One region of the Alteromonas sp. BL110 genome, then DNA from elsewhere that is predicted to be linked to it. Evidence: predicted binding sites of a transcription regulator. Region 1 holds the regulator's gene; each other region holds the start of a gene.
What was found. The regulator FNR, encoded in region 1, switches genes on or off when oxygen is low (the NO sensors DNR and NnrR bind a similar motif). The targets are predictions, from matches to a motif close to TTGATCTAGATCAA.
Positions count from the first base shown of each region.

Region 2: a site for FNR is predicted at 2,058-2,071, ahead of D1814_RS09890 (GbsR/MarR family transcriptional regulator). Genes of this name have one in related genera too.
Region 3: a site for FNR is predicted at 4,203-4,216, ahead of D1814_RS07435 (OmpW/AlkL family protein). Genes of this name have one in related genera too.

Region 1 is NZ_CP031967.1:3,931,050-3,938,288, forward strand. Features, by position in the region: gene uspE (universal stress protein UspE) at 1-587, opposite strand, end outside; gene fnr (fumarate/nitrate reduction transcriptional regulator Fnr) at 859-1,599, opposite strand; gene D1814_RS17165 (sulfite exporter TauE/SafE family protein) at 1,645-2,304, opposite strand; gene ccoS (cbb3-type cytochrome oxidase assembly protein CcoS) at 2,291-2,521, opposite strand; gene D1814_RS17175 (heavy metal translocating P-type ATPase) at 2,523-4,955, opposite strand; gene D1814_RS17180 (FixH family protein) at 4,955-5,434, opposite strand; gene ccoP (cytochrome-c oxidase, cbb3-type subunit III) at 5,665-6,618, opposite strand; gene D1814_RS17190 (cbb3-type cytochrome oxidase subunit 3) at 6,635-6,796, opposite strand; gene ccoO (cytochrome-c oxidase, cbb3-type subunit II) at 6,798-7,239, opposite strand, start outside.
Region 2 is NZ_CP031967.1:2,257,657-2,264,895, forward strand. Features, by position in the region: gene D1814_RS09880 (cytochrome d ubiquinol oxidase subunit II) at 1-63, opposite strand, end outside; gene D1814_RS09885 (cytochrome ubiquinol oxidase subunit I) at 76-1,449, opposite strand; gene D1814_RS09890 (GbsR/MarR family transcriptional regulator) at 1,461-2,018, opposite strand; gene D1814_RS09900 (tandem-95 repeat protein) at 2,480-7,239, shown strand, end outside.
Region 3 is NZ_CP031967.1:1,707,020-1,714,258, reverse strand. Features, by position in the region: gene D1814_RS07465 (LysM peptidoglycan-binding domain-containing protein) at 1-247, shown strand, start outside; gene dprA (DNA-processing protein DprA) at 286-1,395, shown strand; gene D1814_RS07455 (DUF494 family protein) at 1,397-1,873, shown strand; gene D1814_RS07450 (DNA topoisomerase family protein) at 1,961-2,503, shown strand; gene D1814_RS07445 (Sua5/YciO/YrdC/YwlC family protein) at 2,561-3,166, shown strand; gene hemF (oxygen-dependent coproporphyrinogen oxidase) at 3,163-4,095, shown strand; gene D1814_RS07435 (OmpW/AlkL family protein) at 4,330-5,004, shown strand; gene D1814_RS07430 (group II truncated hemoglobin) at 5,120-5,551, opposite strand; gene aroE (shikimate dehydrogenase) at 5,550-6,389, shown strand; gene D1814_RS07420 (gamma carbonic anhydrase family protein) at 6,386-6,928, opposite strand; gene D1814_RS07415 (glycosyltransferase family 2 protein) at 6,955-7,239, opposite strand, start outside.

The DNA of each region.
Region 1 (7,239 bases):
GGGTAGCTGTTGACTAAATTAACGTTACCTTTCAGCAAAGAGGCATAGTCATTCGCGATTAATGTAAGCTTGTCGTTTAGTACAGCGTGTTCATCATCTTCGCTTCCTACGTTCACTGCAGCAATGATTTCACCGCCTTCTGGCCAGTCATGTTCTTTAACGAGTAGAACGGGGCGCGGACACTTGCGCATTAAGTGCCAGTCCGTAGGGGTAAAGATCACCGAGGCAAGGTCGTCATGTTTTTTAGTGGCTTTTACTACTAAGTCGATTTGGTTGTTAAGGGCGAAATAAATAATCGACTCATAAGCACGGTTGTTCCACTCAACTACAATATCGGTCTCTGAAAAGCCTTGTTCTTTTAGTTGGGCAGAAAGCCATTTGGCGTGCTCTTTTGTAACGGCATCGCGCATTGATTCACGTTCGTCGGGGCTAAGCATGGTTGTCATATCGTAAGACAGATCAAATACCACCATCATAGCAGTAACCGTGGCGCCCGTTTTTGACGCAAGTTCATAGGCACGGCTTAGGGCAGGCTGGTTATCGCGTTCCGCATCCACTACGGCAAGAATTCGTTTACACTCAATCATAACGTCTCCTCAACTACAAAGCTTTGTATGGCTGTCGACATCGAAATTGTTTCAAAACAGTTTATATAAACCATTTATATTAACTATAAACGACATTTTGAAAAACGTGAGTTGTTTTGGATCAAGAGTGTTAAACGTAAATGAAAAGTTCAGGAATTAAAACGAAAGCTGAGCGCGTTCAGTGAGATATAAGGTAAAAGTTAGCGATATGAGATGAACGAGTGTTAAGCAAAAGCGCACGTTCCGCGCGCTTAAGGTAACACACGAAAAATTAGCCGTTACAGACCACGCTAGGTCCATTTAACGCCTCTAGCTTGGTATTTAACCGATCAAAATCCAAAACAGAAATAAGCTTACCGTCTACTTTTATAATGTTTTCCTTCTGAAAACGGCTCAATAGACGACTAATGGTTTCTATCGTTAACCCTAAATAGTTGCCGATTTCGTTACGGGTCATAGTCAGGTGAAATTCCCTGTGCGAGAAGCCGCGCTCTTCAAAGCGCTGGGAAAGATGCGATATAAAATAAAGTAAACGCTCTTCTGCGGTACGCTTGTTTAAAAGCATAATCATGTCGTGATCTTGTTTTATTTCCGCGCTCATAAAGCTCATTATTTGATGGCGTAACTTAGGGAATTGCACCGACATTTCATCGAGGGTGTCGTAAGGCAGTTCACATACCATGGCTGTTTCTAGCGCAGAGGTGTAGCTTTGGTGTTTATTTTCCCGTAAGGCATCGAACCCAATAATATCACCCGGGAAGTGGAAGCCGGTGATTTGCTCTTCACCCTCTTGGTTGGTTACAAATGATTTGAAAGAGCCCGTTCTTACAGCGAAAAGTGAACGAAATTTATCGCCAGTTTGAATGAGCGTATCGCCTTTATGGAGCGGTTTTTTGCGCTCAATTATATCGTCAAGAGACTCAATTTCTGTTTTGTTCAGTGCCACCGGTAAACATAAGTGACTGAAGCTACAGTTTTGACAGTGAATAGAAAATTGGCTTCCTTTGCTCATAATGCATGCTCTTTTGAAGATTACGCAATTATGATACACCCATTTTTAAACTATTGCGCCATGAATAAGATAGGCTGCATATATGGCCATCATTACTGCGATGATTTGTCTAACGCGATTGTGCTGAAAACTACGGGTAATGTAATGACTACCTGCGCTTGCAGCGAGGAGAGTAGGCAGGGTGCCTAAACCGAAGAAAAACATAATAGCAGCGCCTTGTAGCGCATTCCCCGCCGCTAAAGACCAAGTCAGTGTTGAATACACTAATCCACACGGCAGCCACCCCCAGATAAACCCGTAGGGTATAGCACTAAGCGGTGTTTTGAACGGTAAAAAACGTTTAGATAACGGCTGTAGTTTGGAGAATAAACCTTTTCCTGCGCTTTCCAATACCGTTAGACCCGTCCACCATTTGCCTAAATAGCAGGCCAGTAAAAGCAACATAATTCCACTTAGAAGGGAAAGGGCATAGTTGGCAAGAGGGATATAGTCTGCTGCAATTTTTCCAAGTGCCCCGGTTAAAGCGCCAGCAATGGTGTAGCTAGCTATGCGCCCCATGTTATAGGCGAGGGTGTAAGGTACTGCTGATGCACCTTTTGGTGAGACCATTCTCAGCGCCGCTACTATACCACCGCACATGCCCACACAATGAACACCGCCAGCTAAGCCGATAAGAAAGGCCGAGAAGTAATTAATCCCCTCCATGCTGCCCTTGGTTTTTCTCTGCTTTAGTTTCCTGAAGTTGTTTGCGTTGCTCAGCGAGCTTTTTCTCCTCAGGCGGAAGATCATCATCAAATAGTATGCTGTAGCCCTGACGGTCTAAGTCTTCAAACTGATTGGTTTTAACCGCCCAGAAGAATATCACGATTGCCACAGCCACTATGATGATCGCGATTGGTATTAAAACGTAAATAATGCTCATGCTATTTGCCTAAAAGTCGCGTAGAGTTTGTCACTACTATGATACTGCTTAATGACATGCCAACAACCGCCATCCACGGCGAAAGTAGGCCTGATACAGCGAAAGGTAAGATCAAAACGTTGTAACCTACCGACCAACCAATATTTTGTCTTATTTTTTGCTTCACTTGATGTGATGTGCGAATAAGTTCAGGTACTGAGAGTAATTGGTCGCCTAGCAAAATCACGTCAGCGGCAGTTTTTGCAACATCAGTGGCATTACCTACTGCTATTGCTACATCAGCACTGGCTAGAACAGGTGCGTCATTGATGCCATCCCCCATCATCATTACCTTTGAGCCTGATTGCTGCATAGCTTGAACTGCTTCGTATTTTTGCTCTGGTGTAAGTCCACCTTTCGCAGTGGAAATTGGTAAAGACGCGGTAAGAGAATTCACATTTGGCTGTGTATCACCGCTTAATACTGCAAGAGTATGACTTTTTGCCAATATATCGAGGGTTTCTTGGGTATCGTCACGCAGTGAGTCTCGAACTTCAAATGCCGCCATAATACGGCCTTTGACAGTAAGAAACACGTTAGCTGAAGGAAATTCATCGATGACTTTTAACTGTGATTCGTGAACGCTGAATGCTGCAGAGCCCATGGAAAAAAGCGTGTCATTAATTTCACCGCTAATTCCGCCACCTGGTGTGACCGTAAAATTAGAGACTTTGTGGATAGTGCTGCTGCTTAACGCTTTATTATCGCTAAGGGCTTTATTATCGCTAAAGGCTTTAGCAATAGGGTGCTCAGAACGAGATTCCAGCGAGCGGGCGATGGATAGCGCGCTATCACTATCGACACCATCAGCATACCAGGCGTTTGATATAGTGAACTTACCTTGTGTAAGCGTACCGGTTTTATCTAGCGCGATGGTGTCAATATCAGTTATTTGCTCTAAGGCGTCGGCACGCTTTAGCAAAATACCTTGCCTGTTTAATTTCGCCATAGCGCAAGTAAGCGCTGATGGCGTGGCTAATCCTAGGGCGCAAGGGCAAGTAGCTACCAGCACTGAAATGGTGATCCAAAATGCATCATTACTGCCGTTAAAGGCCCAAAAGGCGTAGGTTACCGCTGAAATAAGCAGTACCGCCGAGACAAAATATCGAGAGAAATTATCGGCTATCTGTGCGGCTTTCGGTTTACTTGCCATCGCGCTTGCTTGAAGCCTAACAATCTGATTTACCAACGCATTTTTAAGAGTTTGCGTAACTATAATGGTGAGGCTACCGTCCTGACATACGGTACCCCCGTAAACAGCGCTGTTGCTTGATTTACGAACTGGGTTAAATTCACCGGTAAGCATAGACTCATCAACCGCAGCGTTCCCTTCTGTAACCAGCCCATCAATGGGGATAGTCTCACCAGGCTTAACAAGCACTACATCGTCTATCTTTAACTGCTTTGCTAGACATTCAACAACGCTACCATCTGACATTAATTTAGTCGCTGACACAGGCACATACTGCATCATATTCGCAGAAATCTGCGCGGCTCTGTGTCGACTACGGTGTTCTAAGAATCGGCTAAGTAACAGCAGAAAAATGAACATACAGATGGATTCGAAATACACTTCGCCTTGCTCTAGCATGGTAGAGCGAATACCGGCGATGTAAGTGCCAAATATTGCCAGTGTAACCGGCACATCCATGTTAACCGTTTTCGCGCTAAGTGCTTTAGCTGCACCCACGTAAAAGGTGCTACCAGAATACAGCACAACCGGTGTAGTCAGTGTAAGAGCAACCCAGTAAAAATATTGTCGAGTCTCTAATTCAATAGCGCCAAACCAGTCAAAATAAAGACCGGTCATTAACATCATAACCTGCATGGTCATAATGCCTGCAAGCCCCAGCTTTTTCAAAAAGGTCTTTTGTTCGCGCTTGTAACTAGCTTCGTGCTCATCAGGATGAAATGGTGAGCCAATATAGCCAATGCGTTTCAGCGTAGACAGAATTTGGCTGAGCTTAATTTGAGACGGTGACCAGGTAACCAGTGCTCTGCGCTCTTGTACATTTACAGCTACTTGCTTAATGCCTTCAACTTTCGATAATTGCTTTTCAATCAGCCAGCCACACGCAGCGCATGTGATACCCTCAAGGGTCAGCTGAATTTGCTTATCTTGGCCTTCTTCAAACACGAACTCTTCTTGAAGGGAAGGGTCGTCATACACTTTGAGCTTGTCGAGTGTTTCTAGAATGCTATCATCTGATTTTTGGGCAGGTTCGGTTCTAAACTGATAATAGTCTTCAAGACCATTACTAACAATAGCTTCAGCTACCGCTAAACACCCTGGGCAACACATATCCCGCTGTTGCCCTAAAATAACAGTAGTAAATTTGCCATCGTCGGAATCTGCCACTGGCAAACCGCAATGGTAACAGTCGTGCTTGGCCATTATGGATTGAATTTCATTTTGCCAGAGTGGGGCAGATAGACCGTGTTTTGAATTTTCCAGCTATCATCGATTGGCGTGAGCGATATGCGCCATTTACCATCTAAGTCTTCTTCGACAAAACCGCGATAAATCCCATTCGCATCGCGACTTAGTAAAACGCTGACGTCACGCTCTTCTAGCGTGACGTGATAGAAACTTAACTTAACTGCGTTACCTTCTTGTGGGATACCCGAATGGAATTGCAGCGCTATGCTACCATCTTCAATGGTCAAGTCTGTGGTGATATTCATGCGCCGGGCTATGGCTTCCTTGTCCAAACGGGCGTTAATTGCTTTGCCTTCTTTGTAATAATCGTCTACAACAAGGCTATCCTCAGTAGAAATAGCAAGGTTTAACAATACGCCACCCATAATAAGGGTAATGATAGGAACGGCAATTAAAAACCAGGGCCAGAACTCTTTATACCAGGGTCTATTCATTTAATTATTTACTCGTCTTTACTTCACTAGCAAGGTCGCTAACAACATATCTATTATTACTACTGAACATGCGTATCCGACCTGTGTAATAAAGATAAATATGGTGTTAGTAATTTGCACCTACAGCGCGCTAAGTTTGTACGTAATGGCACTGTCTATATAGCTGTATTTTCTCATAAAAAAAGCCCCGTAGTAACGAGGCTTTTTAAGATATTTAATGATTTAAATCATTAATCATTTGAAAGGCTGTAAACATACGCTGCAACAACGTGAATTTTGTCGTCACCCAAGGTTTTCTTGAATGAAGGCATTACACCGTTACGACCGTAAGTAAGCGTCTCTGTTACCGCTCTGTGGCTGCCGCCGTAAAGCCAGATGTTGTCGGTAAGGTTTGGCGCACCAAGCGCCTGGTTGCCTTTACCGTCCATACCGTGACATGCCGCACATGCTGCGAAGCGAGCTTTACCCGCATTGGCTAGCTGTGGGTCTACATCGCGACCGCTTAAGCTAAGTACGTAGTTAACCACTTCTTCGATACCGTCTTCACCCATAGCGTCAAGCCATGCTGGCATTGCCGCTTTACGACCTAGCGTAAGGGTTTCAACGATTTTCGCACCTGAACCACCGTACAACCAATCGTTGTCCGTTAGGTTAGGGAAGCCGCCGTTTTGACCGCGAGCGTCAGAACCGTGACACTGAGAGCAGTTTTGTAGGAATAAACGCTGACCTACTTTATTTGCTTCTGGGTCTTTAGCCAGTTCTTCAACAGGAACTTGTGCATACGCTTCAAAGATCGGATCGAACTTCTCTGCGGCAAAATCAAGTTCACGGTCATACTCTACTAGGTAGCCTTGCTCTTTTGCGTCAATACGCGCCTGAGCAGATTCTTCTAGTGATTGAATATTTTGGTTAGAGCTCTTCCAACCCCAAATACCTTCATACGCACCTAGGCCAGGATAAAGCGCTAGGTATATAAAGCCCCAAACGATGGTCATGTAGAACATAATTGTCCACCAGCGAGGTAGTTGGTTATTCAACTCCTCAATACCATCAAATTCGTGACCCATTGACTCACCTTCAGCTACGCCAGTCTTGTTAGAAAGGCACCAGCGAAGAAGGAAGTAGCAACCAATGATTAACCCTAGGGTTATCACTGAAATCCAAATTGTCCAAAACATACTCATGAGTTCGAGACTCCTGCTAATCTTCTTTTGATTTTTCTTTTTCTTCGTCTGCAAACGGTAAGTTTGCTGCTTCGTCGAATTTTTTCTTGTTGCGGCCGCTAAACGCCCACCACACAACGCCGATGAAGCTTACAAAGACGATGACAGTAAAAATGCTGCCTACAATTCCTTGATCCATATTATTTCAAATGTGTGCCAAGAGACTGTAGATAAGCAATAAGGGCTTGCATTTCCGTTTTACCCTGTACTGCCGCTTTCGCACCCGCAATATCTTCGTCGGTATACGGAACACCAAATCCACGGAATACTTCCATTTTTTCAGCTGTTAACTCGCCGTCAAGCGTGTTTTCCGCTAGCCAAGGGAAACCTGGCATATTCGACTCAGGTACTACGTTACGAGGATTAAGCAGGTGAACTCGGTGCCATTCGTCACTGTAACGACCACCAACGCGTGCTAGATCTGGACCAGTACGCTTAGAGCCCCAAAGGAAAGGGTGCTCCCATACTGACTCACCAGCAACGCTGTAGTGACCATAACGCTCAGTTTCTGCACGGAATGGACGGATCATCTGGCTGTGACAACCTACACAACCTTCACGGATGTAGATGTCTCGGCCTTCA
Region 2 (7,239 bases), 1.7 Mb from region 1:
AGATAAACCGAGTAAACCCACATAAATATTTCCAAGCATTTCTGCTGATATATTTTCAAACATAATTTGCTCTCCCTATACCGTGCTTGGGTCAGGTTCAGAAGGTTGCATCTTTGCCTTCGCCACTTCCCGCTCTTCCGTTGTTATTTCTTCAATTTCAACTGCTCGTCTGCACATCAACATCAGTGTTCCCATGTATGCGATTAGAAGGACAGTGTAAATTACAAGGTAAAGCGTGAACGACAGAGCAATATTAGCCGGAGGCAACTGCGTAACCGCATCCACGGTTCGTAATACACCACTTACCAAATAAGGCTGCCGACCTATTTCTGTAACGTACCAGCCTGCTAACGTTGCTATCCAGCCACTAAATGCCATACCTGCAAAGGTGCGTTTCAGCCACACAGGAAATTCTTTCTTGCGAATAAGGTAAAGACTGCCAAGCCACGAAACGGCCAGCATTAGCATACCCATACCCACCATGACTCTGAAGCCGAAGAACACAGGAGCAACGGGCGGATGCTCTCCTTCAAACTCATTGAGTCCTTTTATTTCGCCCTTAAGCTCGTGTGTAAGAATTAAACTCGCCCCATAAGGAATAGGAATTTCAAAGTGGTTCTCTTTGCTTTCTTCGTCTGGAATTGCAAAAAGCAATAAAGGTGCACCTTCAGTGGTTTCCCATAGCCCTTCCATCGCCGCCACTTTTTGAGGTTGATGCTCAAGGGTATTTAAACCGTGCATGTCTCCAGCAAAAATCTGCAAAGGGATAAGCACTGCCGCCGTATAGGTGGCTGTTTTAAGCGCTAATTTTGGGGCGAGTTTATCGTCACCTTTCAACATGCGGTACGCCGAAAGCCCAGCAATGAGGAAACTGGCTGTTAGACCAGACGCTAACATCATGTGTACAAAGCGATAGGGGAAAGACGGGTTAAAAATAATCTCTTTCCAGTTTGTGGCATACACCACGCCGTCTACCACTTCAAAGCCTTGTGGGGTTTGCATCCAGCTATTAAGCGCTAATATCCAAAATGCAGAGGTTGTGGTGCCAAGGGCAACAATAAGGGTAGATGCTGTGTGCAGCCAGTTAGGAACACGGCGTATGCCGAATAACATGATGCCTAAGAATGTAGCTTCCAAGAAGAAAGCAGTAAGTACTTCGTAGCCTAAAAGCGGGCCAGCTACGTTTCCGACTTTCTCCATAAACCCTGGCCAGTTGGTACCAAATTGAAATGACATGGTAACGCCGCTTACCACACCTAAGGCAAAGCTGAGGGCAAAAACACGTACCCAAAAACGATACATGCGCATCCACACTGGGTGACCTGAGATGTTAGAGCGCAGTTTAAAATAGAATAGAAACCAGCCCATCGCCATAGTGATGGTTGGAAACAAAATATGGAAACTAATATTTAACGCAAATTGTAAACGAGACAGCAAGAATGCATCCACAGAGAGCCCCCTTAGTTAACGCTGTTTTTTCCCGGAAGTAGCTTGTCCTTAAGCTCAAGCATACGGCCCACGCCAGAACCTAACTTCATTAACGTGTTTAACTTTTCAGGCCCAAGATTCTGAAGCTCTTCAGACCATGCCGTAATTGATTCGAGTAAATCGTGAATTTCGTTCAGTTTATGTTGAGCATTTGCCTCCTTTTCATTAGCGGGTGCATCGAGAAGTAAATCCCGAAGTAGGCTCATGGTTGGGTCTATCTCACGCTTTCTGCGCTCTTCAAATACCCGATTTGCCAGCGTCCAAATATCACCGGCAGGAATAAAGAACTCTTTTCTCTCACCAGGAACATGGTGTTGTCTAACTAAGCGCCATGACTGAAGCTCTTTTAAGCCCATACTCGTGTTGCCTCTGGAGATATTGAGCGCATCGGCAATCTCTTGTGCCGAAATAGGCTCTTCGTTCAAAACAATAAGTGCAAGAATTTGCCCTACTGTCCGATTAAAACCCCAGCGACTTCCCATTTCGCCAAAGTGCATGACCGCAGATGTAATTAAAGGCGTCATTTTCATTTTTATTTTCCAGAAGTTTCAGAAATTACTGAAAGTTTATTGTGTGAGGTCAATAAATACAAGTTTTATTCATGTTATGAGCCGTATAAAACGAAAATTTAATGTTTATACAAATGCCTAATTTAACCAAAATAATTATTAAAAAAGCTCTTCAGGGCGACATGAGACGGGCGATTCCAAATTTAAATAGGGAGTTACCCCTAGAGTTTTTCCTTATCCTTATGTCTAGTTTTCTTACTAAATCTATCGTTGTAATGTCCACGAATTCATACGCTAACTTATTAATAAGTAATAAATATTAGCTTTAAGTTATTTAATTTTATTGTTTGATTTGTTGGCGAAAGCGACATTCTTGAACTAACGTTCACAGTCTTGTCGAGTGTTTTTGTTAAAGAGCTTTCTCAACATAGACCATGGAAGAGAGCTACCTCTCGAATTAATATACGCGCTAAAGGAAAGACATGATCCGCACATTGTCCAAAGCCATCATCGGTACTTCATTGCTCTTAGGCGCATTACAAAGTGCACAAGCAGCAACCCCCGTCATTTCCAACTCAGCGCCACAAAGTGCGTTTATTGGGGAGTCATTTTGTTATGACGTTCCTTTTAACAACACAGGAACTACCGGGTATGGCCCTTATCTGCGCGTTATTCATGATGCCGACTTAACATTCAACGGGGCAACATTTATTGGAAGTAACAGTGATACGGTTAATGTAGGCACTTTCGACACTGTAGCGAACAACAATGAGCTTGAAGATCCTATCATCGCTCAAACCGTTAGCGGAACGGAAGGGTTCAGCTTTTCAACGGTAGATATTCCGGTGGGCTCGGTTGTAGCCAACGGCCCTGATTTGACAACTAATGTGTGTTTCACTATCGACAGCAATGCAACGCCTGCGGAAGCGTTTGTTATTGAAGTTACTCCCGTATATGAGTTTGGCGACACGGCAACAGGTGACAATGGTCCAATAGTAGGCACAACGCAAAGCGCGTCGGTTGAGGCGGCACTTTACCAAATAACAACGCAAAGCTCGGCTGCGGAAAACGAGCTTGCTGCGGGTCCAAGTTTTTCGGCAACCGTCACCCATACGGTTGATGTAGCAAACGGTCCAACAATTGATGACTTACAGTTTACCGATAATTTAAACAGCGCTGTTCAATACAGTGCTCAAGCTACAATTAGTGGTGGAACAGGGTGTGCTATAGGTAGTGAGCCTTCTACGTCAAACCCTGGTGGTACTTTAGATGTGTCTTGTACTTCAGCTACGGGTACAAGTAGCGAAAATGATGTGCGCGTTAGCTACCCCATGCATTTTATTAATGTACTAGATGCGCAGCAGTGTAGTGTTTCAAGTATCGAGCATCCGTTAGTTTTTAATGCTGACTATAACGGTAATGGTCTTACCCAAGTTTCTAGCAGTGATACGGTTGCGGCAAAACATGTAGCAATACAGCAAGGCGTTAGCGCTAATCAATCAAGCCCTGGCAATACGCTTACCGTTACTAACTCTATTCAAATCTCTGACTATATATCGGTAGATTCTTTAATTCTTAACGACACCATAGCCGATGGCGTGGATTTTTCATCCAATATCACCGTCAGCTATGGTGGAAACACGTTTAATATAACAAGACCTGCTTCAAGTACTGATGCCAGTCAAAATGAAACGATAACCTACAACGTAACCGACGTAACAAGCACGCTTTCAGGTGGAAGCGTGTTAACGGTGTCTTATACCGTAGATATACAGCAAAATTACGTTGGTGGTTATACTGGGGTTGATAGCGGTGCCCCAGTCGTCGCTAACGATTCACTGTCATTTTCGCAAAGCGCGCAGTACAACGTAGAGAGTGGTGCTGCGAGCTGCTCAGAAGGCTCTAGTGATTCAGTATCTATCGAAGGAATAACAACAACTAAATTCCTCGTAAATTCTGACAATAACACGACTACAGAAGTTCTTGAGTACGCACCGGGTGAAAGCGTTATCTATCGTTTGCGCATGGATATTCCTTCTGGTGATACTAACGACATTGTATTTGTAGATTTTCTTCCTTTGCCCGTTTTCTTAATCCCAGAAACGACTGTCGATACAAATCCAAATATTGCGAGCAACACCAGCTTTTCTTATACCACTGAAAATACGGTAACAACGCTCACACCTACAATCACGGTATCATCTGCTGAAAACAGCGTAACGTTAGACTGGGGCAGTATTTCGACAACCCAAGCTGAAGTACTAGAAGTTGATTTTACCGTTGAGGTTACCGACGAGCCTTACGCCGACGGTCTAAGGTTAGCTAACTTGTTCCAAGGAACATCAACCAATACACCAGACGCTGTTAGTGCCGATCTTAAATCTGCAGAGATAATAGTTCGTGCGCCAGAATTAACTGTTTCACTTGCCACTTCTGCAGGAAACGTAGATGCCGGTGATACCGTTCAATACACATTAACGATAACAAACGAAGGTGGTGCTACATCATTTAAAACTACCGCCAGTGTGCCTTTAATTTCTGGCGTAGCTTCGCAAAGTCTTGTTTCTGCAACGCTTAATGGGAATAGCACAACGTTAGGTGACGGCTCCTTATCTGCGGGCACCTACAGTGTAGAAAACCTATCCGCAGGTGATGTGTATGTACTTACCTTCACTCAAGATATTGCCCAAACTGCAGAGCCTAATGACGTCATTACGTCTGAAGCGACAATAAACTGGGCATCGGCTTCAGAGCAAACTGAAACCTTTGACCCACAAACAGATGACGCTTCTGTTACCGTTTCTGATATTGCTATTGCGTCAACCATAGTAAGTCCTACAGGTAATGTTGTGGTTGGTGACACCGTACAATATCGGGTAGACGTGACGTTGCCAGAGGGCACCACGAAGGACTTAACGGTAGATATGACGCTTCCTGCTGGTTTTGAATACAGCAATACGTTAACGGTAAATTCAACAGGGTTTGACGGTACCGTAAGTGCCAGCCCCACTGTGACATCGTCGGGAACGGTAGAAAGCGGGCAAACTGTTAAAGCTGTGTTTAACGGCAGTACAACTACGAATAATGATAACGATCTAAGCGATAATACATTTTCAATTACGCTTGAAGCCCTAGTGCAAGATGCAACACAAAATGCCGCTACAACGTCAACGCAAAGCAAGCAGCTGCAGGTAAATGCAGGAACCAACAATACCACCAACAATGCATCGGCTTCATCAACTAACCAGTTTGCTGAACATGTATTAAGTACAACAACTAGTGTGGCGCCAAGCTCTGGCGTAGAAGCAGGCGATACGGTAACCGTAACTATTGATGTTGAAAATACAGGTACAGCTACCGCTTACGATGTTGAAGTGGTCAGCAATGTTGATACTGATATTTTCACAAATGTAACCGCAGTAACAACTGCAACTGGGTTTACTTATGCACTTGAAAATACGTCTAGTGTAACCTATTCCGGTGCAGAGCTTGCTGCTGGTGATAGCGTGCAGTTTACTTATACTGTTGAATTAAAAGCAGATGCACAGACTGGTTCCTCGTTTGAGATATCCGCCGTAGCTACAGGTGATAGCCAAACAGGCGATCAAACCGTTGAGCGTGATTCACAGTCAGAAAGTGCAGATACCACGGCAACCAAAGCCATTTCCGCTGATAACATAACGCTAATTGCTTCATCTGAAGCCTTTACCAGTGACACCGGCACGCGAGAAGCCGCTATCGGTGAGGTGTTAACCTATTCGTTCACTACTGTCGTGCCCGAAGGACAAACAAAAGAGACCGCTAACCAGGACATTATTGAAGTTATTTTGCCTGCTGGGATGTCTTATCAAACAGGCACCGCAAAAATTCGCGGAACATTTGATACGGGCTTTACGACTGCAAACGGCGTGTCAATTACTGCGTCAGATACAACTATTACCCCGGTTGTCAGTGGTCAGTCTGTTATCTTCGATTTGGGTGATGTTACAAATAATGACGACGATGCAGGTGATGAAAGTATCACCGTTACACTTGATGTGCTTACCTTAAACACCAGTAACAATAACCGTACAAACAATAAAACGGTAACAGGTGAAGTAAACTATTTAAATGAAAGCAGTGCTAACCAGAGCAACAACACGACGCAGAATATTCGTATTGCCGAGCCAAACCTAACTGCTACAAAAACAGCTTCGCCATCAACTATAGATGGTGGAAGCGAAGTAACCTTTACCGTCACATTAACCAATACGTCGGAAACTGACGTATCCCATGCGTATGACTGGTACATCAACGACAACGTGCCAGCACGATTCAATTCGGTTAGCTTGGATAGTGCAACGCATTCAAGAAATGCGGGCATTGATGTATCTGCCTGTGCAAGCATCACTGGCAACGAGCTAACGGTTGAGTCTGATAGCTGCGCGGTTAGCGATATCGATTACCTGGAAGCGGGCGAAAGCGTCACCGTTGTTTACACTGCTCAGGTCAATTTTGATATTGCTTTTGAAGAAACCGTAACCAATACCGTCTCAACTTCGGCAACGTCTTTGCCAGGCGCATCAGGTACTGGAAATGCGACGCCAGGCGCAGCTGGTTCAGATACCGGTGAGCGTACTGGTAGCGGCGCTAATAACGACTCAGGCCAAAACGTTAACGATATCGCTGATTCCGCTATGGCAACAGTGACCGCCAATGCGCCCACGCTTACGTTAACGACTACTGCAGCCAATGCTGCTATCGGAACTGTGGTTGATTTAACCGCAAGTTTCTCTATTCCAACCGGCACGACAGACAACTTTGTTTATACGTTAGATCTTCCTTCTGGCTTAACGTATACCGGCGACGCCATCACTATTACAACGCCAGTGTCAGATTTCACCAGCACAAATACACCTAATACCACACCGGCTGAGGGAACCGACCCACTAGTATTGGATTTTGGTACTATCACCAACAGCGCTTCAACGTCTCAACAAGTTACCATTGCTGTGCCTGTTGAAGTCGCCAATATCTTAAGTAACCAAGCTGGAACAACGCTGACCAGTACTGGTTCACTTAGCTACCAAGACGTGAGCTCGCCAGCACCTTCTGCGAATGTTGACGTGGATGTTATCGAACCCAATTTATCTATTACGCAAACCATCATTGCAGGTGCAACAGCAAGTGATAGTGGCGATACGGTAACGTACCGTACCGTGGTAACCAACACGGGGAATACAGCAACTGCGTATGCAGTGAC
Region 3 (7,239 bases), 2.2 Mb from region 1:
TGTAGCGCCAGGCACGGTACTGGGGGTGTATGCTCAAGGACCAGCCATTATCGATGAAGATAGCCCGCGTTATGTTAATGAACCCGGTGCTAAAAACGGTGGTGAGTGGTTCATTGATACGGTAGCACAGCCCGCGCTCAAAGTAGGTGAAATTATTGTTTTTAAAACGTTTGATGCGGCAAGCTATGGATTAATAACGCGAGCGAACAGAGGAATAAAGCGCGGCTTTATTGTCGCAAAGCCTTAAGCGCCACAGATTTCATTGTCGCTCACAAAGGAGCGACAATGAAACAGCACACTTCTCAATCAGATAGCGAATTATTAGCATGGGTAGCACTGGCTTCCGCTCAGCGCATTTCTCCTAAAATCTGGTTACAGACACTTGAACACTATAAACTATCGCCCGCTGATTTAGCCGGTAATGCATCATTGCTTCCTGACGCTGTGATACAGCTCGTAGACCAAATATCAAAGCCCCTTATTGATGCCGCCCTTGCATGGCAGCAAACTGCTGATAATAGACACATTATTCACTATGCATCTTCATACTACCCACAATCGTTAAAACAATTGGACAGTCCACCCCTTGTACTGTTTGTAACGGGGGATAGTACTTTGCTGCGTAGCCCACAAGTTGCCATTGTCGGCAGCAGAAGGGCCAGCATTCAGGGTAAACGTATCGCCAGTGAATTTGCATTAGGGTTGTCTAATAATGGGGTTGCAGTAACAAGTGGCCTTGCTATGGGCATTGATAGTGCCGCGCATCACGGCGCTTTGTCTGGTAATACAGGAACAGTTGCGGTAATGGGGACGGGGCCTGAAAACGTCTACCCTGCTAAGAACCGTAATCTCTACGAATCGATTAATAATAACAAGGGCATTACCGTCACAGAGTTCTTTCCTGGGCAGGGGCCTAAACCTTGGCACTTTCCTAGGCGAAATAGAATTATCGCAGCGTTATCGCTTGGAACCTTAGTGGTAGAGGCAAAAATTAAGAGTGGCACCTTGATAACTGCGAATTTGGCCGCAGATATGGGGCGAGAAGTATTCGCTGTGCCTGGTAGTATCTTTCACGCGTACTCTGAAGGCTGCCATTGGTTAATCCAACAGGGCGCCAAATTAGTAACTAATATTAACGATATTCTTGATGAAATTGGTCTTCAGCCTGGACAACTGGGCTTGGATGTAAATGAGCAAGACGAAAAAAGTGCAGCGAATAGCTTGGCAACCGATCAATTATTAGCTAGTGTGGATTATGATATCACCGCTATTGATGTTATAGCTCAGCGCAATGCCTTATCAGTATCGCAAGCAATGGCATCATTATTAGAATATGAGTTGCGTGGTTTAGTAGCCGCTGTCCCTGGTGGTTACGTTAAATTGAGGGGAAAATAATATGTTCGATATCCTCATGTATCTGTTTGAAAACTTCATTCACAGTGAAACGGAAATTCGTGTTGATCAAGACGAGCTAACGGAAGAGCTTGTGCGCGCAGGTTTCCATCACGATGAGATTTATAAAGCCCTCGCATGGTTGGAAAAGCTAGCGGCTCTGCAAGAAACGGATATAAAACCGTATTTTTGCAAAGGGATTAGCACTAGCTTAAGCCGTATTTACACGCACGAAGAACAGATGCGTCTAGATGTGGAATGTCGTGGTTTTCTTATGTTCTTAGAACAGGTCAATGTATTAGATGCGTCTACACGTGAAATGGTGATAGACCGCGTTATGGAAATTGATTCCAGCGAATTCTGTCTAGAAGACCTTAAGTGGGTTGTGCTAATGGTACTGTTTAATGTACCGGGTAAAGAAAAAGCCTATGCGCAAATGGAAGATCTTTTGTTCGAAGAGCCAGATGGTGTTCTGCATTAATGCAGGCTTGCCCACTGCTCTTTACATCTATACTTAACTAAATGCGCTGTGCAACAGCAGCGCGTTTAAGGCTTTTACGTCCACAACATGTCTAAAATAGACCATTCACTTTTTTCTGCACACGAGCACGCTCTTGATGATAACTTCGGAGATTGCCCTGAGTGTGGCAAACCTCTTCATATAAAGAACAGTAAATCAGGCCCTTTTATCGGGTGTACCGGTTATCCTGAATGTAACTTTAGTAAGCCACTTCACGATAAACAAACCACAATACTTAAAATCTTAGATGGTATTGCCTGCCCCGAATGCGCTTCTGATTTAGCAATTAAAAAGGGGCGGTTTGGCATGTTCATCGGCTGTACCAATTTTCCTTCATGCCATCACATAGAGCCTATTAAAGAAAAAGAAGACACCTTGGTAGATTGCCCTAAATGTAGGAAAGGGCATTTGATCTCACGTACTAACAAATACGGCAAGCAGTTTTTCGCGTGTAACCATTATCCACAATGTCGATATGTGCTAAATTTCACGCCGGTAAATGAAAGCTGCCCAGACTGTGGTTGGGGAGTATTGATAGACAAAAAGGGGCAATTACAGTGTCCTCAGCCTACTTGTGGCTTTAAAAAGTAACTATATGATTAACTAAACGAACAACTAAACCAAGAACTATACAAAGAGATCAAAACCATGTCTGATACCCAAAATGGGAACGTAAATACGTTTACACCCGTTGAGGCTAATTCATCTGAAGTAGACCCTGATGTTGCCGCTTTTAAAGCGGGAAGTTTAATCGTTTATCCAACCGAAGCGGTGATGGGTATCGGGTGTGACCCAGACAACGAAGCAGCGGTAAATGCGCTGTTAGCGTTAAAACAACGACCAGTAGAAAAGGGCGTTATTTTAATAGCTGCCAATTACAGTCAGCTATTGCCCTATGTCAACGACAATGCCATACGACCACACCGACGTACCGATATTTTCTCAAGCTGGCCTGGCCCTAACACCTGGCTATTACCTAAGTCATCATCGGCGCCCGTTTGGTTAACCGGCAAACATAGTAAAATAGCAGTACGCGTAACTAATCATCCAGTTGTAGTAGAGCTTTGCAACAAGTTAGGGAAGCCTCTCGTTTCTACAAGCGCTAACCTAACCGGTCAACCGCCAGCCACCACCACCGAAGAAGCAAAAGCCGTATTCGCTGACTCTGTTTTCTACGTTGACGGTGTAGTGGGCGGTGCAACTAAACCCAGTACTATTCGCGATGGTGACACAGCAGAGGTAATAAGAGCATGACATCAGCAGAATTACTGGACGGTAAAAATGCCGCTGAAATAATAGAACAAGTAAAAAGCTATCTATTAGGGTTGCAGGACACAATCTGTCAAACCCTTGAGCTCGCCGATGGTAAAGGTCAGTTTGTTGAGGACAGCTGGCAGCGCGAAGAAGGCGGCGGTGGACGCTCTCGCGTATTAAAAAACGGCGCGGTGATTGAGCAAGGCGGTGTTAACTTTTCTCACGTTTTTGGCAGCCAAATGCCTGCATCAGCAACGGCAAATCGTCCTGAACTTGCGGGAAGAAACTTTCAGGCCATGGGCGTATCACTTGTTATTCACCCACATAACCCGTATATCCCAACCTCACACGCTAATGTTCGCTTTTTTATTGCGGAAAAAGCAGGCGAAGCTCCTATCTGGTGGTTTGGCGGTGGTTTTGACCTAACGCCGTTTTATCCGTTTAAGGATGACGTTGTGCATTGGCATGACACTGCTAAGAAATTGTGTAAGCCGTTTGGCGATGAGGTATACCCTAAGTATAAAAAGTGGTGTGATGACTACTTTTATTTAAAACATCGCAATGAAACTCGCGGCGTGGGTGGGTTGTTCTTCGATGACCTGAATGAGTGGGGCTTTGAACAGTCATTTGCGTTTATGCAGGCGGTAGGCAATGGATTTATCGATGCTTACGTTCCTATTGTTGAACGCCGCAAGCAAACCGATTTTGGTGAAAGAGAGCGAGATTTTCAGCTATATCGCCGAGGCCGCTACGTTGAGTTTAATCTAGTGTTCGACCGGGGTACCTTGTTCGGATTGCAAACCGGTGGGCGCACAGAGTCTATTTTAATGTCGATGCCGCCACTAGCCCGCTGGGAGTATTGCTATACGCCCGCACCGGGTAGCGCAGAGGCTAAGCTGACAGATTGGTTAAAACCTACCGATTGGTGATTAATTGGTAAATGGGGCAGCCCTTAAATTCTAAAACTTACCGCCTATAACAGCACTAATCTTGAATGACTGAAAAAGGCCGCATTAACGTTAATGCGGCCTTTTTTTTGATCTACATCAAGGTCGAATATCATCAGTGTTTCAGTGCGTTATCGAGCTTGCGCTGGATCAATGTTTCTTTTAAATAAGGGCGTAAAGTAGCGCCATCTTAGTTAAACACAAAAGAGATACATCATGCGCACACACACTTTATCTGCACTTTGTCTTACACTGGCTGCACTTTCACCTTTAGCTAGCGCTCATCAGCAGGGCGATTGGATAGTCCGTGGCGGCCTGACTACCGTTGCACCAGACGAATCGACGTCTAACATCGTCGCTGGTGGTACTGATCTTGGTGTTGCCCTTAATATCGATAACGATACCCAGCTAGGTTTGAACGTCGCGTATTTTATTACTGATAATATTAATATTGAACTACTTGCCGCAACGCCCTTTAAGCACGACGTTAACTTTTCCGTAGCTGACCCTCTAGGTACAGGAAACCAGCTTGGTGAAGTCACACACCTTCCACCTACACTAACGGCGAACTATTACTTTAACGATACAAGCTCTGCATTTCAGCCGTACATTGGTGCCGGTATCAACTATACCTTTATCTTTGATGAGGAATTTACGGGAGTAAATGAAACTGCGGGCTTAAGCGACCTATCGCTAGATAACTCATTTGGTTTATCAGCTCAAGTCGGTATGGACTATCAAATAGATTCCAAGTGGCATGTAAACGCATCGGTTCGTTACATAGATATTGATACAGAGGCCACCTTTAAAGTGGGCGATGCTGCTGGAAAGGTTAGTAATATTGAAATAGACCCTTGGGTGTACACGATATCGGTAGGTTACACCTTCTAAGGCCTAAACCTAACAGTTGAACCTTTCATAATTGCACTACTTTATACGCCAACAAGAGCGTAGACAGTAATAGGGGATTCGCGCGTTAAAAGGTTAACCCTTTCAACGCGCTTTTTTATTTTGTATTCACCATGTGATTGGCAAGTTGATCGAGTGAATCAATTAATTGTTGGGCTAAAGCGATATCATCAACCGTTTTAAACATAGCTTTGCGCATACAATACATCCACTGGGCCTTTAACTCTGGTGTTACTGTGTAGGGGAGGTGGCGTGCACGCAAACGTGGGTGGCCAAATTGCTTCTGATAATCATCAGGACCACCCAGCCATAAACTCAAATATAAAAAGAATACGTGGCGAATTCTGTTTAATGGCTGAGGGTGAATAGCAAGTAGTTCATTTGCAAGTGGGTCGGTCTCCATAATGTCGTAAAACGTATTTGCTAATTCCCGTACTTTCTCCTCTCCACCTACACGCTCATATGGTGTACTCTGCGAAGCACGACTATCGCTTTTCTTCTTTTTATTAAATAAGTCTCGTATTCCCATGAAAAAATTCGCTGTATTCGGAAATCCTATTGCACAGAGTTTATCACCAACTATTCATCAAATGTTTGCTGATCAAGTTGGAGAAAAGATTTCTTATGAAAAGATACTTGCGCCTGAAGATGGTTTTGTTGAAGCCGCCAAAGCGTTTTTAGCTCAGGAACATGCTGTAGGCTGCAATGTCACCATGCCTTTTAAGCTTGATGCCTTTAACTTAGCAAAGGTAGATGACCAAGCAGCTAAAGATGCACGGGCTGTTAATACTCTAATGAATGGTGACAGTGGTGAGCTATTAGGGTTCAACACAGATGGTGTGGGGTTGGTAAATGATTTACTTAATAGTGGAGTGGAAATTAAGGGCAAACGCGTGTTGCTTATCGGTGCCGGCGGCGCAGCCCGAGGCGTTATTTCTCCGTTGTTAAAAGCGGGTGCTGCTTCACTGACTATTGCGAACAGAACGAAAGCAAAAGCTGAAGAAGTCGCAAGCGCCACGTCTAACGCTAAAGTGCAGGTGGTGTCCCTTGAATATATCGCAACGATAGCACCTCATATTATTATCAATTCCACAGCCGCTAGTTTAAGTAATGAGTTGCCGTGTAGTTTGAATGATGGTGTTTTACAACACTGTGAAGTCGTTTACGACATGGTATATAAAAACTCGCCCACGCGGTTTATGAGAGATGCGGCTGAGTTAGGTGTAAGTACACAGATAGATGGGTTAGGGATGTTGGTTGAACAAGCTGCCGAAGCATTTTATATTTGGACGCAAAAGCGCCCTGATACCTCGGACATTGTGAGACAGGTTCGCGATATCGTTGAGCAAAGTGAGAAGCGAAACTAGTTCGCTTCTTCAAGGTACTCATCTTTCAATACAACATAGTTAACGGCAGACTGTTTCAGGAATGCCATTTCAGCGTCGTTGAGCGGTCTTTTCTTTTGCATGGGGTTCCCAACGTAAAGAAATCCGCTTTCTAATCTTTTGTTTGGCGGTACTAATGTACCTGCACCGATGAACACGTCGTCTTCAACAACAACGCCATCCATTACAATAGCGCCCATACCGACCAGAATACGATTACCCAATTGGCAGCCATGCAGCATACATTTATGCCCGACGGTAACGTCGTCACCAATAATAAGTGGGAACCCATCAGGGTTTTTCTCTGATTTACGGGTAACATGCAAAACACTGCCATCTTGAATATTACTGCGAGCGCCAATACGAATCTTGTTCACGTCACCGCGCGCAGCAACTAATGGCCAAATACTAGCATCATCTTTTAGTACTACATCACCGACAATTCTTGCCGAGTCGTCAATATAGACATTCTTTCCTAAAGTAGGTGAGACACCCTTAAAACTATCAATTGGTTTATGCATTAGAGCAACTCTTGTTTATTACCGTTTTACTGTGATGATTCTTCTATTCCTACGCGTGCCTTTATTACTTTATTCTTTTTAGTATCTTCACGTATTGCTTTGCTTCTCTGTAGCATTTCTGGCGTAACATATCCGCGTTTATGGTCAAGGTGTATACACACTGCGGAATAACGTATGCGTTTAGCTTTTAAGCCATAGTTAACTAATCGATCGCCAAATTCACAATCCTGACCACCATATTGCATGGTTTCCTCAAAACCGTTTACGGCCAGAATGTGCTCTTTGTAACATGAAGCGCTATGTCCATTCCA